DNA from 4 places in the Mesorhizobium sp. B2-8-1 genome. Region 4 is predicted to be linked to each of the others. Evidence: predicted binding sites of a transcription regulator. Region 4 holds the regulator's gene; each other region holds the start of a gene.
What was found. Region 4 encodes LexA, which represses DNA repair genes until DNA is damaged. Its sites were predicted from a motif close to TGTTCNNNNTGTGTTCNG; they were not measured.

Region 1 (3,150 bases), on a different contig from region 4:
TTCCTATTTCTGGTCCCGCGCAGGAACCTGATATTCCTCGGCCGTCGTTCCACGCGTCACGATGACCGTCTTGAATTTCGGCTTCTCAGGCTCCTTTGCCATGGCGTCGAACAGCGAGCCGGCCGCGGCCTGCGCCTTGCCCGCCACCGATCCGCCAAAGGAGGAGATGGTGGTGACACCGTCCTTGCCCTCGCCGCCCTCGCTGGCGGAGCGAAGCGACAGCGACAGCGTGCCGACAGTGCGGGCCAGCGCCACTTTCTGCGCGCCTTCGGTGGTCACCTCGATGGTTATGGAATTGGCCACCTGCGGCGTCGTTTGGCGCTCGTCGGCGCCCTGCCCGACGCTCAGTACCTTCGCGTCGGCAACGACGATCTCTGAGGTGATGGTCGAACCGGCGGCGCCTTGCGCATTCTTGGCCACTTCCTGGATTTCGCCGGCATCGCGCGTCAGCACGACATCGACCCGGTCGCCCGGCGTGACGAAGCCGCCGACGCCCGCGATCTCGTCGGTGCGGATGGTGACGGCCCGCATGCCGGGCGTCAGCATGTTGGAGAGCGTGGCGCGGCCATTCGGGCCGGACAGCTTTGTAAGCAGCACCGGTTCGTTGACCTCGATCGGCGACAGCACCACGCGGTTGCCGTCCCCGAGCAGTCCATCGATGGTGGCGAAGGCGCCCTGCGGCAGCGAATCCTGCGGCCACGGAATTTCGCTGAGTTTCGCGCGGTCGAGATCCATGCCGTACCGCAACGGTGCATTCGCCACCACGATGGTCTTGAATTCGACCGTCGGCGCGGCGGGCGCCGCGATCGACGCGGTTTTCTCCTCGGCGTCGGCCCTGGCCTGGCGCTTGACCCAGAAATCCGCGGCAAAGATCGAGAGCGCGCCGAAAACGGCGGCGATGCCGATCATCGTTATGGCCTTGCCCCTCACGCCCAAACCCCTGATGCCCGTAGTTTCTTGTTATGTTGGCTCACGCTAGGCGGCATTGTTAAAGAATCAGGAATCTTCTCGCTGGCTATCCGCCTGATTTCCGCCGGCTTGGTTATCGAATGGTTTTAGGATAAGAGGGGGTTAATCCCCGAACGTAACAGGAACCTCCGTCGCTTGGCGCTGAAAAGCGTGGCAGTATCGGCGGGTGATTCGCAGCTTGGGCTCTATGGCAGGCATGGACGACAACAACGATCTTTTCGGCAATCTGGAGAAGCAGCCGCAACCGGTTCGCACACCGGCGCGTCCGGCCGATCCGCTGGCGCAGGCGGCAGCCAAGCGTCCGGCGGCGTCTCGTGACGGCTCAGAGGGCTACAGCGCCGCCGATATCGAGGTACTCGAAGGCCTGGAGCCGGTGCGGCGCCGTCCGGGCATGTATATTGGCGGCACCGACGACAAGGCCATGCACCATCTGTTCGCCGAGGTCATCGACAACTCGATGGACGAGGCGGTTGCCGGCCATGCCACATTCATCGATGTCGAGCTTTCGGCTGACGGCTTTCTCACCGTCACCGACAATGGCCGCGGCATTCCCGTCGATCCGCATCCGAAGTTCAAGAAGCCGGCGCTCGAAGTGATCATGACGACGCTGCATTCGGGCGGTAAGTTCGATAGCAAGGTCTATGAAACCTCGGGCGGCCTGCACGGCGTCGGCGTCTCTGTGGTCAATGCGCTGTCGGATCATCTCGAAGTCGAAGTCGCGCGCGGACGGCAACTTTACCGGCAGCGCTTCTCGCGCGGCATTCCGGTCAGCGGCCTCGAGCATCTTGGCGAAGTTCACAACCGGCGCGGCACCAGGACCCGTTTCCACCCCGACGAGCAGATCTTCGGCAAGGGCGCCGCGTTCGAACCGGCGCGGCTCTACCGCATGACGCGCTCGAAAGCCTATCTGTTCGGCGGCGTCGAAATCCGCTGGACCTGCGATCCCTCCCTGATCAAGGAAAAGGACACCACTCCGGCCAAGGCCGAATTCCATTTTCCCGGCGGCCTCAAGGACTATCTGAAAGCGTCGCTTGGCGACGAATTCCAGGTGACGCGCGAAATCTTCGCCGGCAAGAGCGACAGGCAAGGCGGCCATGGCTCGCTGGAATGGGCAGTGACCTGGTTCGGCGGCGACGGCTTCATCAACTCCTACTGCAACACCATCCCGACCGGCGAAGGTGGCACCCACGAGGCCGGCTTCCGCAACGTCTTGACGCGCGGCCTGCGCGCCTATGCCGACCTCGTCGGCAACAAGCGCGCCTCGATCGTCACGTCGGAGGATGTCATGATCTCGGCGGCGGGCATGCTGTCGGTGTTCATCCGCGAGCCTGAATTCGTCGGCCAGACCAAGGACAGGCTGGCGACGATCGAGGCGATCCGTATCGTCGAGACGGCGATTCGCGACCCTTTCGACCATTGGCTGGCCGACAATCCGCAGGAAGCGTCGAAGCTGCTCGAATGGGTTATCGCACGCGCCGACGAGCGGGTACGACGCCGCCAGGAAAAGGAAGTGTCGCGCAAGAGTGCGGTGCGCAAGCTGCGCCTGCCGGGCAAGCTTGCCGATTGCACGCAGAATGCGGCCGCCGGCGCCGAACTCTTCATCGTCGAAGGCGATTCGGCCGGCGGCTCGGCCAAGCAGGCTCGTGACCGCGCCAGCCAGGCGGTGCTGCCGCTGCGCGGCAAGATTCTCAACGTCGCCAGCGCCGGCAACGACAAGCTGGCCGCCAACCAGCAGATTTCCGATCTGATCCAGGCGCTTGGTTGCGGCACGCGGTCGAAATACCGCGACGAGGATCTTCGCTACGACCGCGTCATCATCATGACCGACGCCGACGTCGACGGCGCTCACATCGCCTCGCTGCTGATCACCTTCTTCTACCAGGAGATGCCGAACCTGGTTCGCGGCGGACATCTCTACCTGGCGGTGCCGCCGCTCTATTCGATCCGGCAGGGCGGCAAGGTCGCCTATGCGCGTGACGACGCGCACAAGGACGAATTGCTGCGCACCGAGTTCACCGGGCGCGGCAAGGTCGAGATCGGTCGCTTCAAGGGCCTGGGCGAAATGATGGCCGCGCAGCTCAAGGAGACCACAATGGACCCGAGGAAGCGTACGCTGCTCCGGGTCGATGTGATCGATGCCGAGGCCGCCACCAAGGACGCGGTCGATGCGCTGATGGGCAC
Region 2 (3,150 bases), on a different contig from region 4:
GACGATGCGCTGGGCGAAAGCATAGAACGGGTCGCGCGGATATCTCTTCGCCGCATTGCCCCAATGGGCGAGGTAGCCTTCCTCGGCCATCTTACGGCTCAAGAGGATGGTATCGATGCCGGCGAAGACGGCGTTGAAGTCCCGCTTCAGCTCCTCGTCCCAGGCGCTGTCGTCGCCCCATTCCCAGAGCTGCCAGCGATGATCCCCGGCGGCGCCGACAAAACCGTCGACCGACATCTGCATCTGGAGGATCAGCTTTTTCATTATGGTTCTCCCAGTCAAGGGCCGAGCGGCTCGTTTTACCCGTCCGGCCGGCACGGTTGCCGATGGTTTACATTTGGAACTATTGACCTGAGATGAAAACGATGTCAATAGTAAAGCGATTTAAAAATGGAACCATACACATGTCGACACAGGACCGGTCTGGCTGCCCCATCAACCTGTCGCTCGAACTGCTCGGCGACCGCTGGACGCTGCTCATCATCCGCGACCTGGTCTTCGCCGGAAAAAAGCACTTTCGCGAATTCCTGCAATCCGATGAGGGCATTTCCTCGCGTACGCTGGCCGAGCGCCTCCAGACATTGCAGGACGAAGGTATCCTCACCCGCAGCGGTGATCCCACGCATGGGCTGAAGGCGATCTATCGCCTGACCGAGGCCGGCATCGACCTTGTGCCCGTGCTGGCCACGCTCGGCGCCTGGGGCAGCAAGCACCGCAAGGCCGACGATGATCTGGCAAGGATCGCCGATAAGCTCGCTGCCGACGGCGAGCCGGCGCTGGAGCGCCTCAAGCAGGCGCTGCGGGCGGAGCATCTCGGTTGATGGATGTCGCCAAGGCGGCCTCGGGGACAACGACCCGCACAGGCAACGCGCCTCAGAAAGCGCGTCACGGCCCTCTGTTCGGAATAGCGCAAAAACAAGCAATTGGAACGGTTGCGTGATGCATTGCAGCACGCCGGCGACGAGCTATGGCGTGCGCAATATGTCGGCGCCCGCCTGCTCATCGAACAGCACGGCGCAGCCGCACTGCAGCGCGACTTCACTCAGCGCATTCGCGACTGTTTCGTCGGCCGAGACGAAATCGCCGGTCAGCACCCGCAATTCCTCCACGGCCTTGGCCATCGAAACCAGCCGCCCCGCGGCGCGGTCGGTCGAGCAGGCGTTGACGACGCAAACCAGATCGATCATTTCAAAGTTGCCCATGCCAGCCTCCGCACGCGGCGCCCTTCGGCCGTCAACGCGATTGTGAGCGACAATGTTCCGGCGGATCGCGACCTCGCTTGACAGCGAGCAATGTTTGTTCTCTTTATGTTCCATACTCTACAACGTCGCGAGGAACCGGGGATGGAGCCCACCATCCTGCATGCCGATCTCGACGCTTTCTACGCCTCGGTCGAGCAGCTTCTCGACCCCTCGCTGCGCGGCAAGCCGATCGCGGTCGGCGGCGGCGTCGTGCTCGCCGCCTCCTACGAAGCCCGCGCCTTCGGCGTGCGCGGCGGCATGCCGGGGCGCAAGGCGCGCGAGCTCTGCCCGCAGTTGATTTTCGTCGGCGGAAATTTCCGCGACTACCAGCGGCTCGGCGACGCCGCGATGAAGGTGCTCGACGATTTCACGCCGCTGGTCGAGCGCATCTCCATCGACGAGGCCTTCGCCGATGTCGCCGGTTGCACGCATCTGTTCGGCCAGCCGCGGGAGATCGCCTCGACCATTCGCCGCCGCGTGCGAAGCGAACTCGGCCTGCCGATCTCGATCGGCGTGGCGCGCACCAAGCACCTGGCCAAGATCGCCTCGCAGGTGGCCAAGCCCGATGGGCTGGTGGTGGTCGAGCCCGGCACCGAGATCGCCTTCCTGCATGACCTGCCGGTCTCCCTGATGTGGGGCGTCGGCCCGGCGACCAGCGCGCGGCTGGCCGAGATCGGCGTCCAGACAATCGGCGAACTGGCCAGGACGCACAGCGGCGCGCTGGCGCGGCTGCTCGGCCCTGCCGCCGGCGAAAAGCTTGCCGCCTTGTCGTGGAACCGCGATCCGCGCAAATTGGAAACACGTCGCCGCGCCCATTCGGCCGGTGCCCAGTCGGCGCTTGGCCGCAAGCCGGCACTGGAATGCGTCTACATCCCCGTCCTGCTGCATCTGGCCGACCGGGTCGCCAGCCGGCTGCGCGCCAAGGCGCGCCCCGGCCGCACGGTGACGGTGCGCGTGCGCTTCGCCGACCTCAGCGCCGTCACCCGCTCGATCACGCTCGACCAGCCGATCTCGGCGACGGTGATGCTGGCCGAGATCGCGACAGACCTGGTGCGGGGCGTGCTTGCCGATCATCCGCATGACAGGACGATTTCGCTGCTGGCGATCTCGGTCTCGCATCTGGAGGAAAGTGCCGAATTGCAGCTCGAACTGCCGCTCGGCCTCGCCGACGAAAAGCGCCGCCCCGGCACCAGGAAGGGCCTCGCACGCTTCGGCGCCGACCGCGCCATCGACAAGATCCGCGAGCGTTTCGGCAAACAGGCCGTCGGCTACGGCACCGTGGCGCTGGAGGCGGCCCGCTCGGTGCCCGACGAGTTCAGGGAATTGGCGCAGAAGGAATTGTAAGCGGGAATGGCTGTCTGCGCTTCCCGAATGGCGCACACCAGTTGGCTTCAGAGCCGCATCGTGCCGAAGACCCGATCCCAGAACAGCGACGTCACGCCGAAATTGACGTTTTCGTCGACATGATGATGCAGCGCGTGGCGGCGCTTCAGCGTGTAGAGATAGCTCGGATGAGTGGGATGCCAGTGATGGATCACATGGTGGATGCTGACGTACCATAGGTAGCCCAGCATCAGCCCGCAGCTCGCCGCGCTGGCGACCGCGAAATCCGAGACCATCCATACGGGAAAGAACGCGACAAGCGCATGCACGCCGAGGCTGAGCCAGGTCGGCGTGCCCACCGGACTGCGCTCCTCGACATGATGGCGGGCGTGCAGATCCCTGATCCAGGGAATGTGGTGAAGGACGAAGCGGTGCATGACGTATTCGATCAGCGTCCACAGACACAGGCACGCCAGCGCCGTCGCCAGCCAGCCTGGCGCGCTCTCTTCGCCGGCCTCGATAAGCCCGGCCACAGCCAGCAGGGCGATCGCCAGGGGGTAAACCACGAAGTCGCTGTAGTATCCAA
Region 3 (3,150 bases), on a different contig from region 4:
GACCGGTACGGCCTTTCGCGTCACCGTTCCGGCGCCTGAAGATCACTACCGGATCACAAAGGGTACACCGAAGGTCTACATCAAGACCGTGGCAAGCGGCGCCAAGCGCGTCCAGGCCTTTTGCGCCGACTGCGGTTCGCACCTTTACGCCACGTCGGTCGGAGATGGCCCAAAGGTCTACGGCATTCGAGTGGGAACCGCGCGGCAACGCCAGGATTTGATTCCGACACTGCAAAAATGGCACCGCTCGGCGCTTCACTGGCTACCTGAATTTCACGGCATGACCACAGTGGAGGAGCAGTAGCGCCGTCCGGTGCGGCGCCTCATTCGTCGCCTTCGACGACCCTCAGCCTGAGCTGGCCGGTCTTTGAATCGGCAACGCGTGGGGAATCGACAACGCGCGGGCCGGGTTCCGGCTTCGCAGGGGCTGGTGACGCCATGTCAGGGTCGGCATCGCCTCCGGGCTGCGCCCCAAACTCCAGAGCTTCGATCTTCTGGCCGCGTTTGGTCACCTTCGACGTCGAGACGAGGATGTCGTCTATATCCTTGGCCGACTGGGCAAAATGGCCCTGCAATTTGCGCACCCGCTCGTCGACGCGCGAAACATCCTCCATCAGCCGGATCACCTCGCCCTGGATCAGGTGTGCCTGCTCGCGCATACGGGCATCCTTCAGGATCGCCTGGATGACCTGGATCGACAGCATCAGGAGCGACGGCGAGACGATGACGACGCGGGCGCGGTGCGCCTTCTGCACCACCGCCTCGAAATTTTCGTGGATCTCGGCAAACACCGATTCCGACGGCACGAACATGAAGGCGGTATCCTGCGTCTCGCCCTGGATCAGATATTTATCCGCGATATCGCGGACATGCACCTCGATGTCGCGGCGGAAGGCCTGCGACGCGACCTTCTGCTGTTCGGCGCCTTCGGCGGCGCGGATGGCGTTCCAGGCTTCCAGCGGAAACTTGGCGTCGACGGCAAGCGCCGGCGCGCCGTTGGGCATCTTCACCAGGCAATCGGGACGGCTGCCGTTGGACAAGGTCGCCTGGAACTCGTAGGCGCCGTGCGGCAGACCGTCGGCGACGATCGCTTCCATGCGCGACTGGCCGAAGGCGCCGCGCGTCTGCTTATTGGAGAGGATCGCCTGCAATTGCACGACCTGGCCGGCGAGCGACTGGATGTTGCCTTGCGCGGTGTCGATGACGGCCAGCCGCTCCTGCAATTTGGCCAGGCTCTCATGAGTGGATTTGGTTTGCTCGGTCATGGTCTGGCCGAGGCGGCCGGTCATGGCATCGAGGCGCTGGCCGATCGATTGCGTCAGTTCCGCCTGCCGCGCGCCGAAGACTTCCGCGATGGCGCCCATGCGGCCCTGCATCTCGGCTTGGCTTTGCAATATGCCGGCCATCCGCGCCTCGGCGTCGCGGGCATGGTCGGCGGCTTCGGCAGCGGCCACGGCGCGCGCCTTGGCCGAGCGCCACAGCGCGACGACAAGCGCCACGAACAGGCCAAGAAACACAAAGGCCCCGAACGCCAGCGCATGGCCGAGCGTGATCGTGGTCGCGCCAAGCCGGGCGACAGGTTCCGAAAGGATGGATGTCAGGTCGTTCATGCACACAGCATAGACGATTCGGCCGGCCAGCACAGATCAAAACGTGAACGATCCCCCGGCGTACCGGTTGACGCCCTTTATTCAAGGTCTTAGGTGAGACGCCATGCCGATCAAGCCGCTCATCATCCTTCCCGACCCCATCCTGCGCCAGGTTTCCAAGCCGGTGGAGCGCGTCGACGCGCCCTTGCGCAAACTGGCCGACGACATGCTGGCGACCATGTATGACGCGCCCGGCATCGGGCTGGCCGCGATCCAGATCGGCGAGCCGCTGCGCATGCTGGTGATCGACCTCGCCAAGGAGGACGAGACGCCGGCGCCGCATGTCTTCATCAATCCCGAAATCCTGGAAAGCGCCGACCAGCGCTCCGTCTACGAGGAAGGTTGCCTGTCGATTCCCGACTATTATGCCGAGGTCGAACGCCCGGCTTCCGTGCGGGTCAAGTATCTCGACCGCGACGGCAAGCTGCAGGAGATGGAGGCCGAGGGGCTGATGGCAACCTGCCTGCAGCATGAGATCGACCATCTCAACGGCGTGCTGTTCATCGACCACATTTCGAAGCTGAAGCGCGACATGGTGGTGAAGAAGTTCAAGAAGCTGGCCAAGGACAAGGCTCCGGGCAAGCTGGTGGGATAGGGGACAATGCCCCTTCGCGTCATTTTCATGGGGACGCCGGAGTTTTCGGTGCCGACATTGCGCGCGATTGCCGATGCCGGACATGAGGTCGCGGCCGTCTACACCCAGCCGCCGCGAGCCGCCGGCCGGCGCGGCCTTGAGCTGACACTGTCGCCGGTACAGCGCGAGGCGGAACGGCTGGGCATCGAGACGCGCACGCCGACGTCGCTCAAGGGCGGGGCCGAACAGGCAGCTTTTCGCGCGCTGCAAGCTGATATCGGCGTGGTCGTGGCTTATGGCCTGCTTTTGCCCAGGGCGGTTCTTGAGGCGCCGCAACTGGGCTGCATCAACGGCCATGCCTCGCTGTTGCCGCGGTGGCGCGGTGCGGCGCCCATCCAGCGGGCGATCATGGCGGGAGACAGCGAAACCGGCATGATGGTCATGCGCATGGAAGAAGGCCTCGACACCGGCCCGGTGGGGCTGGTTGAAAAATGCGTCATCGAACCCGATATGACCGCCGGCGATCTGCATGATCGATTGATGAGCGTCAGCGCCGCACTGATCGTGGAAGCGCTGGCGCGGCTGGAAAGGAATGGCCTGGCCTTCACCGCCCAAGCGATTGAGGGGGTGACCTATGCCAAAAAGATCGGTAAATCCGAGACGCACGTGGATTGGACGCGACCCGCGGCCGAAGTCCACAATAACATTCGCGGCCTGTCGCCCTTCCCCGGCGCCTGGTGCGAGGTTGAAATTGGTGGCCGGGTGGAACGGCTGAAACTGCTTCGCTCGACGCTTGCGCAAGGTGTGGGCGAACCGGGAGGAATTCTCGACGACCGCCTGACGATCGCCTGCGGAGCGGGCGCGATCCGGCTGGTCGAAGTTCAACGGGCGGGCGGAAGGCCCGCCGCCGCGCAAGAATTCCTGCGC
Region 4 (3,150 bases):
CGCGGCGGCACTTTTCTCGATCGCCGCCTACCTCGTCATTTCGGGCGTCGTTGTCGCCGCCGAACGCAGCTTCATCATGCTGGCGGTGATGCTGATCGCCGTTCTGTTCGATCGGGCGGCACTCACCATGCGCAATCTGGCTATTTCGGCGATCGCCGTCATCGTGGTGTCGCCGCACGAGGTGGTAGGGCCGAGCTTCCAGATGTCGTTCGCCGCCACCGCGGCCCTGGTCGGCGCCTATGCCGGCTGGTCGGATCGCAAAGCCGACAAAGCGCGGACCCCGCCGCCGCAACGGACCTTGCCTGGCCTGCTGACGCGAAAATTGCTGCTGGCGACAGGTGGGCTGGCGATGACCTCGATTATCGCGGGAAGCGCCACGGCGCTTTTCGCCATCTGGCATTTCCAGCGCGTGTCGCCGCTCAGCCTGTTCGCCAATCTTGCCGTCATGCCGATCGTTTCTGTCGTGATGTTCCTTGCGGTTGCCAGCGCGCTGCTGATGCCGTTCGGGTTCGATGGACCATCCCTTTATCTGATGGGCAAGGGACTGGCCGCGATGATCGCCATATCAGGATGGATCTCGCAACGCTCGCCGGTCGACGCGGTCGGGTTGATTTCGCAGCAATCCGTCCTTCTGGTGGCGATCGCCCTGGTCATCGCGACGATGGCCACGACATGGCTGCGGCTGGCGGCACTTCCCTTCGCGCTCGCCGGCCTGTTGACCGTCTCGGACACGCGCACGCCGGACGTGCTGATTTCGGAGGATGCCCGCCTGGTGGCGTTGCCGATCGGCGGCGGCGAGCTCGCGATCAACCGGGCGCGCCCGAACGAATTCACCGTCGATAATTGGAAACGCGCGCTGAAGTCCGAAACCATCGCTGCGCCGGAACTGTTCGACAGCGGAGACCGACAGTTCGACATCTTCGATCCCGCGCAACTTCCGGCGGGAGCGCCTTTCTATTGCTTCACGGGCCTGTGCATGGCCCGGCATACCTCGGGGGCGATCATCGCGCAGGTGGAGGATCGCAAGGACGCCTGGAGGGCCTGCTCCTATGCGGATCTGATCGTCATCAACGACCCCGCGGGCTACGATCCCTGCCACAATCCGCTGGTTCTCGTCATCACCAAGCGGCAGCTCGCTCGTAAGGGAAGTGCCGCCGTCTTCTTCGACCAGCAATCGGCGACGGCACCGGCACGGGTCAGCTTTGCCGTCGACAGGCCATATCGGCCTTGGCACGAACAGCGGAAATTCTCACGCGAGGCAAGGGGACTGCCGCCTTACCGTAAACCCGAAAAGCCCACCGCCGACCCCGCTCAGTAGCGCCTGATCAGGCCGACCAGCTTGCCTTGCACCTTGACCCTGTCCGGTCCGAAAATACGTGTTTCATAGGCCGGATTGGCAGCCTCGAGCGCAATCGAAGCACCCTTTCGGCGGAAGCGCTTCAGCGTTGCTTCCTCCTCGTCCACCAGGGCCACGATGATCTCGCCGGGACTTGCGGTGTCGGCATTGCGGATGATGACCGTGTCGCCGTCGAAAATGCCGGCCTCGATCATCGAATCGCCCTTGACCTCCAGCGCATAGTGTTCGCCGCCCATGATCATGTCAGGCGGCACTGAAATGGAATGCGTCTGATGCTGGATGGCGTCGATCGGCACACCCGCTGCGATGCGACCCATGACCGGGATCGACACCGCTGAAACCGCATCGTCGTCATTGCCGGCAGCGGGCAGACGCGAAGACGTCGCCGGCTTGATCTGCCGGCTAGGGCTGCTGCCCTGTCCGAGGCTGCCCTGGATGACGCTCGGGGAGAACTTCTTTGCCGCGTTAAGACCCGGCGCGATCGAGTCCGGCAGGCGCAGCACCTCCAGCGCGCGCGCCCGGTTGGGCAGGCGGCGAATGAAGCCGCGCTCCTCCAACGCCGTGATCAGCCGATGAATTCCCGACTTGGAGGCGAGGTCCAGCGCTTCCTTCATCTCGTCGAAGGACGGCGGAATGCCGCTTTCCTTCAGCCGTTCATGGATGAACATCAAGAGTTCATGTTGCTTGCGCGTGAGCATGGCGGCCCCCAAAGGCATTGCACGAAGGGTCTGGAACCAGAATCAGAAAACAAACCCAGAACAAACACTATCTGTTCCAGTTGTGTTCCGCAACCATTTAAAGTTTAATGAATTTGTTAAGGCGACGGAAACGAAATGCCCTCCCGCAGCCAGCATCCTGCCAGCGCGGTCCGTCGTCAATGCGCTCCCGGGCCCTTTGAAACTATTTTGGTTAATGGCCTGTGGCCCGACCGGTCTCCACTCTTGGCACAAGCCTGCAAGCTGGGTGACCGGCAGGTGCGGGGTGCGTTTGGGCGGATTAGAAACCCCTGCGGCTCGTGAACGAAACGAAACCAAAATGCCAACTTCCGCCGGAAAACGGCCAGACACCACCACTGGTCGCGACGGGCTGCGTTCGTTCGTTCGCTTGACGAAACCGTATAATAATGTACGGTTTTCGAAGAGGAACACCAATGACCACGCCGAAGCAGGCCGCGCGACGCGAACGGATAGAGGAGGCCGCCTATGCGGTGCTCCGGGAAGCCGGCTACAAGAGCGCCTCCCTGCTTGCTATCGCCAAGCGGGCATCGGCCTCGAACGAAACCCTCTACAACTGGTACGGCAACAAGCAGACCCTGTTTCGATCCTTGATCGAAGCCAATGCGGGAGAGGCAAGGAAGCTGCTGGAGGACGCCCTTCACCAGGCGCGCGATCCGCTCGAAACCCTGAACTTGCTCGGGCCAGTCCTGCTGACCCTCGTGACGGGCGACAAGGCGGTGGCGCTCAATCGCGCCGCGGCCGGCGACGTCAACGATACAGGCACGCTTGGCCAATCGATCGCGCAATTCGGCCGCAATACCATAATGCCGCTTGTTGGCGACCTGCTTCGAACCGCAAGTCGGGCCGGCCCGATCGCCTGTGACGATCCTGCCGAAGCCGCCGACATCTACATCAGTCTTTTGATCGGCGATCTCCAGGTTCGCCGGATCGTTGGGGTGCTCGAGGAACTGCCTCGGGCGGAAATCGAGCAAAGATCGAACCGGGCGTTCACCCTGTTCTTGCGCCTCTATGCGGCCAGCCCTTGCCCGGGCGGCAAAACAGCCGGCCCGTTTCCAG

Region 1: a site for LexA is predicted at 1,079-1,096, ahead of parE (DNA topoisomerase IV subunit B). Genes of this name have one in related genera too.
Region 2: a site for LexA is predicted at 1,298-1,315, ahead of dinB (DNA polymerase IV). Genes of this name have one in related genera too.
Region 3: a site for LexA is predicted at 1,643-1,660, ahead of FJ428_RS09245 (DNA recombination protein RmuC). Genes of this name have one in related genera too.

The regions. Positions count from the first base shown of each region.
Region 1 is NZ_VFTX01000013.1:52,419-55,568, forward strand. It holds gene cpaB (Flp pilus assembly protein CpaB) at 4-930, opposite strand; gene parE (DNA topoisomerase IV subunit B) at 1,166-3,150, shown strand, end outside.
Region 2 is NZ_VFTX01000002.1:144,901-148,050, forward strand. It holds gene FJ428_RS04985 (dihydrofolate reductase family protein) at 1-264, opposite strand, end outside; gene FJ428_RS04990 (helix-turn-helix domain-containing protein) at 405-821, shown strand; gene FJ428_RS04995 (hypothetical protein) at 966-1,202, opposite strand; gene dinB (DNA polymerase IV) at 1,344-2,585, shown strand; gene FJ428_RS05005 (sterol desaturase family protein) at 2,633-3,150, opposite strand, start outside.
Region 3 is NZ_VFTX01000003.1:180,473-183,622, forward strand. It holds gene FJ428_RS09240 (GFA family protein) at 1-304, shown strand, start outside; gene FJ428_RS09245 (DNA recombination protein RmuC) at 324-1,610, opposite strand; gene def (peptide deformylase) at 1,714-2,244, shown strand; gene fmt (methionyl-tRNA formyltransferase) at 2,251-3,150, shown strand, end outside.
Region 4 is NZ_VFTX01000005.1:165,499-168,648, forward strand. It holds gene FJ428_RS15310 (ComEC/Rec2 family competence protein) at 1-1,318, shown strand, start outside; gene lexA (transcriptional repressor LexA) at 1,312-2,055, opposite strand; gene FJ428_RS15320 (TetR/AcrR family transcriptional regulator C-terminal domain-containing protein) at 2,508-3,150, shown strand, end outside.